One region of the Streptomyces sp. NPDC030021 genome, then DNA from elsewhere that is predicted to be linked to it. Evidence: riboswitches for the same ligand, from Rfam matches in the RefSeq annotation. Region 1 holds a riboswitch; the other holds the start of a gene.
What was found. Region 1 has a riboswitch for S-adenosylmethionine ahead of ACZ4YL_RS28955 (aminotransferase class V-fold PLP-dependent enzyme). Riboswitches for the same ligand answer to the same signal wherever they lie in the genome.

Region 1 (8,410 bases):
GCGACTGGAACATGGACTGGAAGGACTGGCGCCAGGGCAGCGCCCTGCTCAAGGGCACCCAGGAAGGCCGCAGCCCGGTCGACCAGGCCCGCCTGCGCCCCACCGTCTAGGTGGCCCCGGGCCGGCCTCTCCCCCCGGACGCCGTCCGGGGGGGGAGAATCCCGGCCCATTCACCCGTACGGGCCCCTGCGGGGCACACACGGGCACACACGGGGCCCGCGGGACGGATCAGGCGTCCAGGGACAGACGGGTCCTCAGGAGGCCCGCCAGGGTGTCCGCGAACTGCACCGGGTCCACCGGAAGGGTCACGGCGGCGTCCGCGCGGCTCCACGTGGCCAGCCAGGCGTCCTGGGGGCGCCCCATCAGCAGCAGCACCGGCGGACACCGGAAGATCTCGTCTTTGATCTGCCGGCACACGCCCATGCCCCCGGCCGGAACCGCCTCGCCGTCCAGCACGCACACGTCGATTCCGCCCGCGTCCAGCTCCGTCAGGACCGCCGGCAGCGTCGCGCACTCCAGGAACTCCACCGGCGGCAGGTCCTCGGCGGGCCTGCGTCCTGCCGCCAGCCGCACCTGCTCCCGGGTGCCCGCGTCGTCGCTGTAGACCAGAACCCGCGCAGTCGCCCGCATTTCGTTCCTCCACGTGGCCGTGAATCACGTTGATGTTGCGCGGGATGCTACTCCTCCCGGTGCGCCGTCAACATCGGTTCGAACATGTCGCAGGTGACGGCGCGCAGGGCTCATCTGATGGGCCGTTCGGGCCTTGCACACGCCCCTGACACTCCGAACGGCACCCCCCGGGGTGAGGGCGGGATAAGCGACCGACATAATGTCGGTCGTGGCGACAGCAACGACAGTAGATACCGGGCACGCGCACCCGACGGTCAACCGGCCGAACCTCGTCAGCGTCGGAACCATCATCTGGTTGAGTTCCGAGCTGATGTTCTTCGCGGCCCTCTTCGCGATGTACTTCACCCTGCGATCCGTGATGGGTCCCGAGTTCTGGACGAAACAGGCCGAAGCCCTGAATCTTCCCTTCTCGGCGACGAACACGACGATCCTGGTGCTTTCCTCGCTCACCTGCCAGCTCGGCGTATTCGCCGCCGAGCGCGGTGACGTGAAGAAGCTCCGGACGTGGTTCATCATCACGTTCGTCATGGGTGCGATCTTCATTGGCGGCCAGGTGTTCGAGTACACCGAGCTGGTCAAGCATGAGGGCCTGTCCCTCTCGTCGGACCCCTACGGCTCGGTGTTCTACCTGACCACCGGCTTCCACGGTCTGCACGTGACGGGCGGTCTCATCGCCTTCCTGCTGGTCCTCGGCCGGACGTACGCGGCCAAGAGGTTCACCCACGAACAGGCCACGTCGGCCATCGTCGTGTCCTACTACTGGCACTTCGTCGACGTCGTCTGGATCGGCCTCTTCGCGACGATCTACCTGATCAAGTAGCGAACACGTCACCGGGCAAGACCCGGCACTCCATCCAGACACACCGACGCAGAAGATCCTGACACCGGGGTAATCCGTGAAAAAGCTCTCCGCACGACGACGCCATCCGCTGGCGGCGGTCGTCGTTCTACTCCTCGCGCTGGCGGCCACTGGGGGGCTGTACGCCGCCTTCGCCCCCGCGGGCAAGGCGCAGGCCGATGAAACCGCCCAGTCCCTCGCCATCGAGGAGGGCAAGAAGCTCTACGCCGTGGGTTGCGCAAGCTGCCACGGAACCGGCGGTCAGGGTTCCTCTGACGGCCCGAGCCTGGTCGGCGTCGGCTCCGCGGCCGTCGACTTCCAGGTGAGCACGGGCCGCATGCCCGCCCAGCAGCCCGGCGCCCAGGTGCCGAAGAAGCCCGTCATCTACGAGCAGGCGCAGATCGACCAGCTGGCCGCGTACATCGCGTCCCTCGGCGCCGGTCCGATCACGCCGACCGCGAAGCAGTACGACCCGGCGGGCGCCGACATCGCCAACGGTGGTGAGCTCTTCCGCAACAACTGCGCGCAGTGCCACAACTTCACCGGCGAAGGCGGCGCGCTGACGAACGGCAAGTACGCCCCCAACCTTGAGGGTGTCTCGCCGAAGCACATCTACGAGGCCATGCAGACCGGCCCGCAGAACATGCCCTCCTTCCCCGACAGCACCATGCCGGAGAAGCAGAAGAAGGACATCATCGCGTACCTCCAGAACGTCAACGGCGAGAAGTCGACCAGCCCCGGCGGCCTGAAGCTCGGTGGCCTCGGCCCCGTCTCCGAGGGTCTGTTCGGCTGGATCTTCGCCCTGGGTGCGCTGATCGCTGTCGCCGTCTGGGTCGCGGCCCACACCGCTAAGGCCAAGAAGTCATGAGTAGCCAAGAGATTCCCGAAGAGAAGCACCTGCCGAGCGAGCAGGGCGACGCCCACCACGGTGGCGTAGCGGTCGCGGACGACCCGTTCGCCGACCCGGGCCTGCCGGTCCACAAGCCCCGCATCCAGGACATCGACGAGCGGGCGGCGAAGCGCTCCGAGCGCACCGTCGCGATGCTCTTCATCCTGTCGATGCTGGCGACGATCGGCTTCATCGCGTCCTACGTGATCTTCCCGGTCGACAAGATCGTGTACATCTTCCCCATCGGGAAGGTCAGCGCGCTCAACTTCTCCCTGGGCATGACCCTGGGCGTGGCCCTCTTCTGCATCGGCGCGGGCGCGGTCCACTGGGCCCGCACCCTGATGTCCGACGTCGAGGTAGCCGCCGAGCGCCACGAGATCGCCGCCCCGCCGGAGGTCAAGGCGCAGGTCCTGCAGGACTTCGCCGACGGCGCGAGCGAGTCCGGCATCGGCCGCCGGCCCCTGATCCGCAACACGCTGCTCGGTGCGATGGCCATGGTGCCGCTCGCCGGCGTGATGCTGCTGCGCGACCTGGGCCCGCTGCCCGAGGAGAAGCTCCGCAAGACCCTGTGGGCCAAGGGCAAGCTGCTCATCAACGACAACACCAACGAGCCGCTGCGTCCCGAGGACGTGCTCGTCGGGTCGCTGACCTTCGCCAGGCCGGAAGGCCTGGAGGAGGAGCAGCACGACTTCCAGGTCCAGATCGCCAAGGCTGCCCTGATGATCGTCCGCATTCAGCCGGACGACATCAAGGACAAGAAGGAACTGGAGTGGTCCCACGACGGGATCGTGGCCTACTCCAAGATCTGCACCCACGTCGGCTGCCCGATCAGCCTGTACGAGCAGCAGACGCACCACGTGCTCTGCCCGTGCCACCAGTCCACCTTCGACCTCTCCGACGGCGCCCGTGTCATCTTCGGCCCGGCCGGTCACGCGCTTCCGCAGCTGCGGATCGGCGTGAATGACGAAGGCTTCCTCGAAGCGCTTGGCGACTTCGAAGTGCCCGTCGGTCCTGCATTCTGGGAGCGCGGATGAGCACCAGCGACAACAACGAGCGCAAAGCGCCGGCCGGCGAGCGCGTAGCGGACTGGGCGGACGGCCGCCTGGGCATCTACGGCCTGGCCAAGGCCAACATGCGCAAGATCTTCCCGGACCACTGGTCCTTCATGCTGGGTGAGATCTGCCTCTACAGCTTCATCATCATCATCCTCACGGGTGTGTACCTGACGCTGTTCTTCCACCCGAGCATGAACGAGGTCGTGTACCACGGCTCGTACGTGCCGATGCAGGGCGTCATGATGTCCGAGGCCTTCGCCTCGACGCTGGACATCAGCTTCGACGTCCGCGGTGGCCTGCTGATCCGTCAGATCCACCACTGGGCGGCGCTGATCTTCGTCGCGGCGATGATCGTGCACATGATGCGCGTCTTCTTCACCGGCGCGTTCCGCAAGCCGCGTGAGGTCAACTGGATCTTCGGCTTCCTGCTGCTGGTCCTCGGCATGTTCACCGGCTTCACCGGTTACTCGCTGCCGGACGACCTGCTCTCGGGTACCGGTGTCCGCTTCATGCAGGGCGCCATCCTGTCCGTCCCGGTCGTCGGCACGTACCTGTCGATGTTCCTGTTCGGCGGGGAGTTCCCGGGCGGCGACTTCGTCGCGCGGTTCTACTCGGTGCACATCCTGCTGCTGCCCGGCATCATGATGGGCCTGCTCGTGGCCCACCTGATCCTGGTCTTCTACCACAAGCACACCCAGTTCGCGGGTCCCGGCAAGACGAACAACAACGTCGTCGGCATGCCGCTGCTGCCGGTCTACATGGCCAAGGCCGGAGGCTTCTTCTTCCTGGTCTTCGGTGTCATCGCGGCCGTCGCGGCCATCGCCACGATCAACCCGATCTGGGCGCTCGGCCCGTACCGCCCGGACCACGTGTCCACCGGTGCGCAGCCCGACTGGTACATGGGTATGCCGGAAGGCCTGATCCGAGCCATGCCCGGCTGGGAGATCAACCTGTGGGGCCACACGCTCGTCCTGGGCGTTTTCATCCCGCTGCTGCTCTTCCCGCTTGTGCTGGGCTCGATCGCCGCCTGGCCGTTCATCGAGTCCTGGGTCACCGGGGACAAGCGCGAGCACCACATCCTGGACCGCCCGCGCAACGTCCCGACCCGTACGGGCTTCGGTGTCGCCTGGATCGCGGAGTACATCGTGCTCCTCATCGGCGGTGGCAACGACATGTTCGCCCAGTACTTCCACCTGTCGATCAACTCGATCACCTGGTTCGTCCGGATCGGCTTCTTCGTCGTCCCGGTCCTCGCCTTCATCGTCACCAAGCGGATCTGCCTCGGCCTCCAGCGCCGGGACCACGACAAGGTGCTGCACGGTCGCGAGACCGGCATCATCAAGCGTCTGCCGCACGGTGAGTTCGTCGAGGTCCACGAGCCGCTCCCGGCGGGCCAGCTGCACAAGCTCACCGCGCACGAGCAGTACAAGCCGATCGAGATCGGCCCGACGGTCGACGAGAACGGTGTCGAGCGCAAGGTGAAGGCCGCCGAGAAGCTGCGCGCGAAGCTCAGCAAGGGCTTCTACGGCGAGAACAACCAGATTCCGAAGCCCACGGTGGAGGAATACAAGGAGATCCAGGCCGGCCACGGCCACCACTGATCCCCGTATGAACGCATGAGGGACTGATTCCGGTCAGTCCTGGTGTCGCCACGGCGAGAGCCCCGTCCAGTGTCTGGACGGGGCTCTTTGCCGTAACCGGGGCTGGATAGGCTGAACCCTGACCGATCAGACGTGGGCGCCAGAATATGGGGACGGCCCACCGACAGCAGGAGCGGACCATGAACGTTGCGACCCCGGCAGGCGGCGACAGCGTGGCGGCCCGTGGCTGGCCGGGCGTTCTCGACGCTCTGCTGACCGGCCGGGACCTGCGTGCGGAGGACACCGCCTGGGCCATGGACCGGATCATGCGGGGGGAGGCCACCGACGCCCAGATCGCCGGCTTCACGGTCGCGCTGCGGGCCAAGGGGGAGACGGTCGAGGAGATCAACGGCCTCGTACGGGCGATGTACGCGCACGCCAACCTGATCGAGGTGCCGGGCCGCACGGTGGACATCGTCGGCACCGGCGGCGACGGGGCCAAAACGGTGAACATCTCCACGATGTCGGCGATCGTGGTGGCCGGTACCGGCGCCAAGGTCGTCAAGCACGGCAACCGGGCCGCGTCCTCCGCGAGCGGCTCCTCGGACGTCCTGGAAAAGCTCGGGGTCAACCTCCAGCTGAGCCGCGAGCGGGTCGTGGAGGTCGCCGAGGAGGCCGGCATCACCTTCTGCTTCGCGGTCAAGTTCCACCCGGCACTGCGCCATGTGGCCGCGGCCCGCAAGGAACTGGGCATCCGGACCTTCTTCAACGCGCTGGGCCCGCTGACCAACCCGGCCCGGGTGCGCGCCCAGGCGACCGGCGTGGCCGATCCCCGGATGGCCCCGATCATCGCGGGCGTGCTCGCCGAGCGGGGCTCGTCCGCGCTGGTCTTCCGCGGTGACGACGGCCTGGACGAACTGACCACGACGTCGACCTCGCGCATCTGGTGGGTCGGCGACGGCAAGGTCTCCGAGCGGGCCTTCGACCCCCGTGACGTGGGCATCTCCCTGGTCGACGTCTCCGCCCTGGCCGGCGGGGACCCCTCGTACAACGCGGACGTGGCCCGCCGCCTGCTGGCCGGCGAGACCGGACCGGTCCGCGACGCCGTGCTGCTGAACTCGGCGGCGGCCCTGGTGGCCCTCGACCCGGGCCCCGGCAGCCTGGAGGAGCAGATCACGGCCGGTATCGCCCGTGCGGCGGAGTCCATCGACTCGGGTGCGGCGCGGGCGGCCCTGGAACGCTGGGTGACGGCCAGCAACGCGTAGCGGTGTGAGAACGGCGTGAAAGCAACGACCCCGGTCCGCCATTCGGACCGGGGTCTTGCGTTCGGGCGATCTTGTGGCAGGATGCTGACCAGGTCACGAGTGACAGCGTTTAGGCCCCGGCTTGCTGTCCGGCAACCCTCCTTCCGTGGCGGGGTGCCCCGGGTGATGACCAGGTCGTAGGCAGCAAGGCCTACGGCAAGCGCGGATCCCTCGACGCCAGGGGTCCTGGTCTTCTCGAGGAGCTTTTTCCGTGAGCAAGCGAATGCGATAGGGCGGCTCCGCCCCTACTTCACCCCTCGGATCAGGGTCACTTCCGTGTACCCCCGCCCAGCGCGGACCGAGGACCCTCCCGTACCCCGGACGGCCGCAGCGCCGTACCCGCGTACGGGCACACCGAAGCCATTCAGCCCTGCCTGCCGGGAGACACCGCCATGTCCGCAACCCTGAACGCCGCCGTCGCCACCACCGCCGCAGCCACCGTCGACCCCGCCTGTGCCGAGCCGCTCGCGGTCCTCGGCCGGGACGTCACCGTCCCGCTCGTCACCGGCGGCGAGGTCACCTACGCGGCCCTCGACTACGCGGCCAGCGCCCCCGCCCTGCAGCGGGTCTGGGACGACGTGGCCGCGTACGCCCCGTACTACGGCAGCGTGCACCGCGGCGCCGGATACCTCTCGCAGCTCTCCACCGACCTCTTCGAGCAGAGCCGGGTCACCGTCGCCGAGTTCCTCGACTGCCGGCCCACCGACCAGGTCGTCTTCACCCGGTCCACCACCGACTCGCTGAACCTGCTCGCCGCCGTACTCCCCGCCGACTGCCAGGTGTTCGTCTTCGAGACCGAGCACCACGCCTCCCTGCTGCCGTGGGTCGACGCACAGGTCACCTACCTCAACGCGCCGCGCACCCCCGCCGAGGCCGTCGCCACCCTGGAGCGGGCGCTCGCCGACCGCGACCCTCACGGTCCCGCGCTGGTCTGCGTCACCGGCGCCTCCAACGTCACCGGCGAGCTGTGGCCGGTCAAGGAACTCGCCGCCGCCGCGCACGCCCACGGCGCGCGCATCGTGCTGGACGCCGCCCAACTGGCCCCGCACCACCCCGTCTCCGTGCAGGAGCTGGACGTCGACTGGGTCGCCTTCTCCGGGCACAAGCTCTACGCGCCCTTCGGCTCGGGCGTGCTCGCCGGACGCGCGGACTGGCTGCAGGAAGCGCAGCCGTACCTGGCCGGAGGCGGGGCCTCCCGCAAGGTGGCCCGGCGCGAGGACGGCGGCGTGGACGTCGAGTGGCACACCACCGCGGCCCGCCACGAGGCCGGCTCCCCGAACGTCATCGGCGTCTACTCCATCGCCTCGGCCTGCAAGGCCCTGACCGAGGCCGGCTTCGAGAACCTCGTCGCCCGCGAGCAGCACCTCATCGCGAAGGTCCGCAGCGGCCTGGCGGAGGTCCCGGCGGTCCGGATCCTCTCCCTCTTCGGGGACGACGCCCCGCGGGTCGGCGTCATCTCCTTCGTGGTGGACGGCTGGAACAGCTCCCACTTCGCCGCCGCGCTGTCCGCCGAGTACGGGATCGGCGTCCGCGACGGCCTGTTCTGCGCCCACCCGCTGGTCCGCACCCTGCTGGGCAGCGAGCCGCAGGCCCAGGGCGAATGCGGAGCCCCCGAGGCGGCGCCGGGGGAGCGCTCGCTGAACGCGATCCGCGTCAGCTTCGGCGCCGGGACCCCCGACGAGCACGTCGACCGCTTCGTCGGCGCCGTGAGGGAACTGGTCACCACCGGAGCCAAGTGGCAGTACCGCACGGAGGAAGGCCGCTGCGTACCCGCCGTGTGACCTGCGGTCCGCTCGGCGGTGTGCGGTACGGCTCTGCCCTTGCCTCGGTCCCTTGCGGGGGGCTTGGCGGTGTGCGGCGGGTCCGGATCCATGCCGGGCTCCGCCCGGACCCGCGCCTCAATCGCCGGCGGGGCTGGGTGGTGTGGGGCGGTGCCCCGCACGAGGGTCTCCTCGGCTCGGCGCGTCCGGGCTCGTCACGGCCAGACGGCCCGGGTTGCGCGCTCGTCCTGCGGGGACCCTCCTGCGTGTCCCCGCCCCACGGCAGGGCTCCGACAGCGACGGCATGAGGGGTGGGGGGACGGGGCGGGGTGTCCCCGCAGGACGAGCGCGCGA
Region 2 (8,410 bases), on a different contig from region 1:
TGTCGAAGACCGCGGAGGCCTGCAGCAGGGCCACGCCACCACCGGCGACGATGCCCTCCTCGACGGCCGCCTTCGCGTTGCGAACGGCGTCCTCGATGCGGTGCTTGCGCTCCTTGAGCTCGACCTCGGTCGCGGCACCGGCCTTGATGACGGCCACGCCGCCGGCCAGCTTCGCGAGGCGCTCCTGGAGCTTCTCGCGGTCGTAGTCCGAGTCGGAGTTCTCGATCTCGGCGCGGATCTGGTTCACGCGACCGGCGACCTGGTCGCTGTCACCGGCACCGTCGACGATGGTGGTCTCGTCCTTGGTGATGACGACCTTGCGGGCGCGGCCGAGCAGGTCGAGACCGGCGTTCTCCAGCTTGAGGCCGACCTCCTCGGAGATGACCGTGCCGCCCGTGAGGATGGCGATGTCACCGAGCATGGCCTTGCGGCGGTCACCGAAGCCCGGGGCCTTGACGGCGACGGACTTGAAGGTGCCACGGATCTTGTTGACGACCAGGGTCGACAGGGCCTCGCCCTCGACGTCCTCGGCGATGATCAGCAGCGGCTTGCCGGACTGCATGACCTTCTCCAGGAGCGGCAGCAGGTCCTTGACCGAGCCGATCTTGGAGTTGACGATCAGGATGTACGGGTCGTCGAGGGACGACTCCATGCGCTCCATGTCGGTGGCGAAGTACGCCGAGATGTAGCCCTTGTCGAAGCGCATACCCTCGGTGAGCTCCAGCTCCAGACCGAAGGTCTGGGACTCCTCGACGGTGATGACGCCTTCCTTGCCGACCTTGTCCATGGCCTCGGCGATGAGCTCGCCGATCTGGGTGTCGGCGGCGGAGATGGAGGCCGTGGAAGCGATCTGCTCCTTGGTCTCGACATCCTTGGCCTGGGCGAGCAGGGCGGCGGAGACGGCCTCGACGGCCTTCTCGATACCACGCTTGAGGGCCATCGGGTTCGCACCCGCGGCCACGTTGCGCAGACCCTCGCGGACGAGCGCCTGGGCGAGAACGGTGGCGGTGGTCGTACCGTCGCCGGCGACGTCGTCCGTCTTCTTGGCGACTTCCTTGACCAGCTCGGCGCCGATCTTCTCGTACGGGTCCTCGAGCTCGATCTCCTTGGCGATGGAGACACCATCGTTGGTGATCGTGGGGGCGCCCCACTTCTTCTCAAGGACGACGTTGCGACCCTTGGGGCCAAGGGTGACCTTGACGGCGTCGGCGAGCTGGTTCATCCCACGCTCGAGGCCGCGGCGGGCCTCCTCGTCGAACGCAATGATCTTGGCCATCTGAAGTGGTCCTCCCGGACAGCGGTGGATTGCTCCGGACCGCGCCCGCGCCCGCGACGGACGGCCTGCGTGCCCGGCGGTTCCTTCCCACCGGACCCTGCGGGCCTCACCGACCCGGTCCTCGTTTCAGTAGCACTCTCACCAGGAGAGTGCTAACGCCAATGATTAGCACTCGACCCCCCCGAGTGCAAGCGGCTTGGGGCAACACCCCGCCACTACCGGGCCTACGCACGAGGGGCCCCCATCCCGTGTCCAGGATGTGGGCCCCTCGTGGTGTTCCAGGTCTTCGCTGAAGACTGTGCATCGGTGGTCGATCGCGCCAGGACTAGCCGAGTGCGAGCTTGACCATGTCCGCCTGCGGACCCTTCTGGCCCTGCGAGATCTCGAACTCGACCCGCTGACCCTCTTCAAGGGTGCGGTACCCGTCCATCTGGATGGCGCTGTAGTGGACGAACACATCCGCACCACCGTCGACCGCGATGAAGCCGTAGCCCTTCTCCGCGTTGAACCACTTGACGGTGCCCTGAGCCATGCCTAACTCCCCTATTACTGGCCCTTGCGCAGGAACGCACTTCACGATCCCGGGTCAGAACTTGCGTCGGAACGCGTCGACCGAGGCTGAATGTATCTGCGCGGATGCTGTCTGCAACAGGTCAATCCGATGAGAATTCTGGACACCGAGAAAGATTGAAATAGAGTGAAAATTTGCCATACTCCCGGGCAACTCGGGCCTGACATATCTCGCCAAAGCCTCATACCGCACTCGCATGTTGGCCCGATGTCGACCCTTGCGCGGCCCGTTCATATGCAGGGGGCAAGAACAGCGGAGGGGACTTCCCCAACCCTACCGTGCCCAATCAAGCAGAATTGCCCCCTCCGTTTTTAGCGGAGGGGGCAATTTCGGTTTGCGCGTGTCACCTGAGCGGTGACCCGGGAGAACCGGGAGAGAACCGGAGAATCAGCAACCGCCGGCGACGGCCGGGATGATCGAGACGCCGGCGCCGTCGGGCGTCGCAGCCTGCAGCCCGCCCTCGAAGCGCACGTCGTCGTCGTTGACGTAGACGTTCACGAAACGGCGCAGCTTGCCCTGGTCGTCCAGGACGCGCGCGGCGATGCCCGGGTGGTTCTTCTCCAGGGACTCGATGACCTCGGCGAGGGTCGTACCCTCGGCCGGGACCTCGGCGACGCCGCCGGTGTAGGTGCGCAGGATGGTGGGGATGCGGACGTTGACGCTCATGGCGCTACTGCCTTTCCGGTAGGGCGGAGGAGAAGGGGAGGGGGTGTCCGGCGGGTCAGGCCCGACCATGACCCGCCGGACGCCCCCTAGGCCAGGCCGGCGGCGCGGAACGCGTCCAGGCTCGGGCGGATGGTGGCGGTCTGCCCGCTGTCCGCGGCCACCGCCTCCAGGGTCTTGAGGCCGTCACCGGTGTTGAGGACGACGGTGGTCAGCGTCGGGTCGAGCTGCCCGTTGTCGATGAGCTTCTTCGTCACGCCGACGGTCACACCGCCCGCGGTCTCGCCGAAGATGCCCTCGGTCTGCGCGAGGATCTTGATGGCCTCGACCACCTGCTCGTCGGTGACGTCCTCGACGAAACCGCCGGTGCGGCGGGCGATGTCCAGGACGTACGGGCCGTCCGCCGGGTTGCCGATGGCCAGCGACTTGGCGATGGTGTTCGGCTTCTGCGGGCGGACCACGTCGTGACCGGCCTTGAAGGCGGTGGACACCGGGGAGCAGCCCTCGGCCTGGGCGCCGAAGATCTTGTACGGCTTGTCCTCGACGAGGCCGAGCTTGATGAGCTCCTGCAGACCCTTGTCGATCTTCGTCAGCTGCGAGCCGGACGCGATCGGGATCACGATCTGGTCGGGCAGCTGCCAGCCGAGCTGCTCGCAGATCTCGTACGCGAGCGTCTTGGAGCCCTCGCCGTAGTACGGGCGCAGGTTGACGTTGACGAAGCCCCAGCCCTCGCCCAGCGGGTCGCCGATGAGCTCGGAGCAGAAGCGGTTCACGTCGTCGTAGTTGCCCTCGATGCCGACCAGGTCGCCGCCGTACACACCGGCCATGACGACCTTGCCCTGCTCCAGGTCGTGCGGGATGAACACGCAGGAGCGGAAGCCGGCCCGGGCGGCCGCGGCGCCGACGGCGCCGGCCAGGTTGCCGGTCGAGGAGCAGGACAGGGTGGTGAAGCCGAAGGCGCGGGCGGCCTCGACGGCGATGGCCACGACGCGGTCCTTGAAGGAGTGCGTCGGGTTGCCGGAGTCGTCCTTGACGTAGAGCTTGCCGGTGATGCCCAGCTCCTTGGCCAGGTTGGCCGCGTCCACGAGCTTGGTGAAGCCGGGGTTCAGGCTGGGCTTGGCGGCCACGTCCGCGGGGACGGGCAGCAGCGGCGCGTAGCGCCAGATGTTGTTCGGGCCGGCCTCGATCGCGGCGCGCAGGGCCTCGGGGTCACCGGTCGGGAGGTCGTAGGCGACTTCCAGCGGTCCGAAGCACTCGGCGCACGCGAAGATGGGGCCGAGTTCGAAGCGGGTACCGCACTCGCGACAGGAAAGGCCGGTGGCAGGTCCGAGATCAACAGAGGTGGCGACAGTCTGTGCAGCCATGATGGCGAGGCCCTTTCTCCTCATCTTCCCCATGGCGCACTTCGCCATGAGACGGAATTGGCACCTTCCCTAGCCGGGGACCTCGCTGACGAGCGCTGACGCGCGATCGCGAGAACCGACTGGAGGGTTGCCGGGGCTTCAACGGGCCGTGTCCCTCTGCCCCTCTGGATGAGCGGTATGGCACCGGCACACGCGCTCTATGGCGCGCCGGTGCGTTTGTAGGCGGGGACCCCCGGCATGCGGTGGTCCTTCGCGTTGTTCAAGACTGTAACCGAAGGCCCGGGCGGTTGAGACAGCCGTCCGAACCGCGAGATGGATCACATAAGGGCGAATATCGCCGACACGCAGGGAGTGCTGAGAGTGCTGGAAGAGGTGGAGCGATGGCTGGCCGACCGCTCCTGGTCCGCCGCCGACCGACCGCTCGCCCAGCTGCTCGACCGGAAACGGGCGGCCGGGACCACGGTCAGCGTCGTGCTGCCCGCGCTGGACGAGGAGGCGACGGTCGGCGCGATCGTCGAGACCGTCCGGCGTGAGCTGATCGAGGGACTGCCGGTCCCCCTGGTCGACGAGCTGGTCGTCATCGACTCGGGCTCCGCCGACCGGACCGCGGAGGTCGCGGCGAAGGCCGGGGCCCGGGTGGTGCACCGCGACGAGATCCTGCCCCGCCTCCCGGCGCTGCCCGGCAAGGGCGAGGTGCTGTGGCGCTCGCTGCTGGCCACCGGCGGGGACATCGTCTGCTTCGTCGACGCCGACCTGCGGGACTTCTCCGCCACCTTCGTCTCCGGCATCGTCGGACCGCTGCTGACCGATCCCGACGTGCAGTTCGTCAAGGCGATGTACGACCGCCCGCTCGGGGACGCCCCGGGGCAGGGCGGCCGGGTCACCGAGCTGGTCGCCCGCCCGCTCCTCAACCTCCACTGGCCGCAACTGGCCGGCTTCGTGCAGCCGCTGGGCGGCGAGTACGCCGTACGCCGCTCCCTGCTGGAACGGCTGCCGTTCCCCGTCGGGTACGGCGTCGAGCTGGGCCTGCTGGTCGACGCGCTGCACACGGTCGGGCTGGACGCGCTGGCCCAGGTGGACGTGGGCGTACGGGTCCACCGCCACCAGGACGGGCAGGCGCTGGGCCGGATGGCCGCTGCGATCTACCGCACCGCCCAGGTACGGCTCTCGCGCGGGCACCTCGTACGGCCGGAGCTCACGCAGTTCGAGCGCGGGCCGGAGGGCTTCGTACCGCGGACGCATCCCGTGGACACGGAGGAGCGGCCGCCGATGGCGGGCATCAAGGAGTACGCGCTGCGTCGCGTGGCGTGAGGGAACGTACGGTTTGAGCGGGCCCGGGCCGGGCTAGGTTGGCCGCATGGCTTCCCAGGTGCTCGTCGCAGCGAACCGCGGCCCCCTCTCCTACGCCCTCGCAGAGGACGGGACGCTCAGTGCCCGGCGCGGCGGAGGCGGTCTCGTCTCCGGACTCTCCACGGCCCTCGCCGAGCAGCCGGAGGCGCTGTGGATCTGCGCGGCGCTGTCGGACGCGGACCGGGAGGCGGTCCGCCGGGGCGTGGCCGAGCCGGGCGTCCGGATGCTGGACATCGATCCCACGATGTATGACGACGCGTACAACGGGATCGCCAATTCTGTGCTGTGGTTCACGCACCACCACCTGTACGACATTCCGCGCGAGCCGGTCTTCGACGCCGAGTTCCGGCGGCAGTGGGAGTCGTACGAGCGCTACAACCACGCCTTCGCCGAGGCCCTGGCCGAGGAGGCCGCCGAGGGCGCGCAGGTGCTGGTCCAGGACTACCACCTGGCCCTGGTGCCCGGACTGCTGCGGGTGCTCCGCCCCGACCTGCGGATCGCGCACTTCACGCACACCCCGTGGGCCGCGCCCGGCTATCTCGCCATCCTGCCGGACGTGGTCCGCGAGACCCTGCTGTGGGGCATGCTCGGCGCGGACGTGCTCGGCTTCCACACCGAGGCGTGGGCGGCCGAGTTCCTGGGCTCGGCGCGGCTCGACGACGCGTGGGGGCGGTCCGAGGTGCGCGACGGCTCGGTGGTGGAGCACCGCCGGTACACGGTGTGGTCCACCCGCACCACGCACGTGCGCGCGTACCCACTGGGCGTGGACGGGGACGAGCTGCGGGCGCTGGCGCACCGGCCGGAGGTGAACGCCAAGCTGGCGGAGCTGCGGGCGGAGGTCGACGGCCTGCGGACGATCGTCCGCGTGGACCGCACGGAGCTGTCGAAGAACATCCTGCGCGGCCTGCTGGCCTACCGGGAACTGCTGACCACGCGCCCGCAGTGGCGGGGCCGGGTGGTCCACCTCGCGTCGGCGTACCCGTCGCGGCAGGACCTGACGGTGTACCGGGAGTACACGGCGGCGGTGGCGGAGCTGGCGGCGGAGATCAACGCGGAGTTCGGTACGGAGGACTGGCAGCCGGTGCTGGTGTCGGTGAAGGACGACTTCGCACGCTCGCTGGCGGCGTACCGGCTGGCGGACGTGGCGCTGGTGAACCCGGTGCGGGACGGGATGAACCTGGTGGCGAAGGAGATCCCGGTGGTGTCGGAGGCGGGGTGCGTGCTGGTGCTGTCCACCGGGGCGGGGGCGTACGAGGAGCTCCGCCAGGACGCGCTGACGGTGAACCCGTTCGACGTGACGGCGACGGCGGACGCGCTCCACGCGGCGCTGGCCATGCCGGTGGGTGAGCGCGCGGAACGCACCAAACGCCTCGCGGCGGCGGCGACGTCCCTCCCCCCGACGGCCTGGTTCAAAGCCCAGCTGTCGGCCCTGGCCTGAGCCATCCCTGCAGCGCCGCTGCTGGGGCTCCGCCCCAGACCCCGCCATTCCAGCCTCGCCGGCGTTTGAGGCGCGGGGGTCCGGGGGCAGCGCCCCCGCAGCGGACGCTCAGGTACGGATGGCGGTGGCCAGGGCGGCCAGGAAGGCGGCGACCGTGCCCGGGCCCGGGAGGACCAGGTCGGCCCGCGCGGCGAGCTCGGGGACCTCGGCGGAGCCACTGCACACCAGCAGCCCCGGCAGGCCCTCGGCCCGGCGCTTCTCGACCGCCGAGTACGCCGCCAGGTCACCCAGGTCGTCGCCCGCGTACAGCACCGCCTCCGCGCCCCGCTCCGCCAGGAACTCGGTCAGGGCGACGCCCTTGTCCATGCCGGGCGGCCTCAGCTCCAGCACCGCCCGCCCCGGCTCGACCATCAGCCCGTGCCGCGCCGCGAGCTCCGCCAGCGGCTCCCGCAGCGCCGCGAAGGCCGCCGCCGGATCCTCCGCCCGCCGGGTGTGCACGGCCAGTGCCCGGCCCTTCTCCTCGATCCAGGTGCCGCGCCAGGCCCCGATGGAGTCCAGGAACCCCGGCAGCTCCGCCCGGACCGCCGCCACCCCGGGGTGCTCGGCGGGCGCGTGGACGATGCCGCTGACGGCGTCCCACCGTTCGGCTCCGTAGTGGCCGAGGACGACCAGGTGCTGCAGGCCGGGGACTCCGGCGAAGCCCCCGTAGCGGACGGCGACGCCCGCCGGCCGTCCGGTGATCACCGCCACCGAGTCGACCTCGGGGGCGAGTACGGACAGGGCCGGGACGGCTCCGGGGTGGGCTCGGGCCTGGTCCGGGTCCGGGACGATGTCGGCGAGGGTGCCGTCGAAGTCCAGTGCGACCACGGACCGGCGGGGTGCGCGGAGCAGGGCCGCGAGTCCCTCGCGTCCGGCTGCGGTGACGGGCATCGGCAGGTCGTGCGGATGACTCCCCATACGCACGACCCTAACGGCCGGGCGGTGCCACGGCTACGGCTATCGCCGGGCTCGCTGGGCCTCGCGGATCCTGCGCAGCCGGTTCACCGTGCCCGGGGCGTGGGCCAGTGCCCGCGGGTCGTCCATCAGTGCGTTGAGCAACTGGTAGTAGCGGACAGGGGCCATCCCCAGCCCCTCCCGGATGGCCCGTTCCTTGGCTCCGGGCCCGGCCCAGGTGCGTCCCTCGTACGCGAGCACCGCGGCCTCCGTGGCCGTCAACTGCCCCTCGTCCGTCATACGGCCAGATTAACGCCGCGCTCTGACACCCGGCCCGCCGCCACCGGTCAGCGCGGGTCCGCCGCCCGGGCGGCGGCGGCGACCTGCTCCAGCACCTTCGCGGGCTGTCCGCCCGGCTGGACGGTCTTGCCGATGTTCTGCTTGATGTCCTCGCTGACGCCCGCCCAGGACTTCTTGCCGACCGGGTACAGCCGGGAGCTGGGCAGTGCCGCCAGGAAGGGCTTCAGCTGCAGGGCCGAGCCGCCGGTGGCGGCCTGCTTGGCCTGGTAGCCGCTGGTGGTGGCGGGCAGCAGGTCGTACTTGTCGGTGAAGGCCGTCACGTTCTTCGGCTGGTACAGGAAGTCCAGGAACTTGCCGGACTCCTGGCGGTGGCCGTTCTTGAAGGCCATGACCCAGTCCGCGACGCCCATCGCGGGCTGATCGCTGCCGTCGGACGTGGGCAGCGGCACCATGCCGAACTTCACGCCCTTGGCCGCGGCCTGCTTGAGCAGCGTCGGGTGCCCGTTGAGCATGCC

Region 2: it holds a riboswitch for S-adenosylmethionine, as region 1 does, so the genes downstream of both, thrC (threonine synthase) here and ACZ4YL_RS28955 (aminotransferase class V-fold PLP-dependent enzyme) in region 1, are expected to answer to the same signal.

The regions. Positions count from the first base shown of each region.
Region 1 covers NZ_JBVIAH010000016.1:213,563-221,972, forward strand. Annotated here, with positions in the region: gene ACZ4YL_RS28920 (L,D-transpeptidase) at 1-110, shown strand, start outside; gene ACZ4YL_RS28925 (hypothetical protein) at 229-630, opposite strand; gene ctaE (aa3-type cytochrome oxidase subunit III) at 830-1,450, shown strand; gene qcrC (cytochrome bc1 complex diheme cytochrome c subunit) at 1,527-2,336, shown strand; gene qcrA (cytochrome bc1 complex Rieske iron-sulfur subunit) at 2,333-3,391, shown strand; gene qcrB (cytochrome bc1 complex cytochrome b subunit) at 3,388-5,013, shown strand; gene trpD (anthranilate phosphoribosyltransferase) at 5,193-6,257, shown strand; SAM riboswitch class IV at 6,349-6,465, shown strand; gene ACZ4YL_RS28955 (aminotransferase class V-fold PLP-dependent enzyme) at 6,689-8,077, shown strand.
Region 2 covers NZ_JBVIAH010000043.1:16,722-25,131, reverse strand. Annotated here, with positions in the region: gene groL (chaperonin GroEL) at 1-1,276, opposite strand, end outside; gene ACZ4YL_RS40880 (cold-shock protein) at 1,602-1,808, opposite strand; gene ACZ4YL_RS40875 (MoaD/ThiS family protein) at 2,235-2,513, opposite strand; gene thrC (threonine synthase) at 2,600-3,874, opposite strand; SAM riboswitch class I at 3,892-4,049, opposite strand; gene ACZ4YL_RS40865 (glucosyl-3-phosphoglycerate synthase) at 4,235-5,185, shown strand; gene ACZ4YL_RS40860 (alpha,alpha-trehalose-phosphate synthase (UDP-forming)) at 5,232-6,662, shown strand; gene otsB (trehalose-phosphatase) at 6,771-7,619, opposite strand; gene ACZ4YL_RS40850 (DUF3263 domain-containing protein) at 7,659-7,895, opposite strand; gene ACZ4YL_RS40845 (extracellular solute-binding protein) at 7,943-8,410, opposite strand, start outside.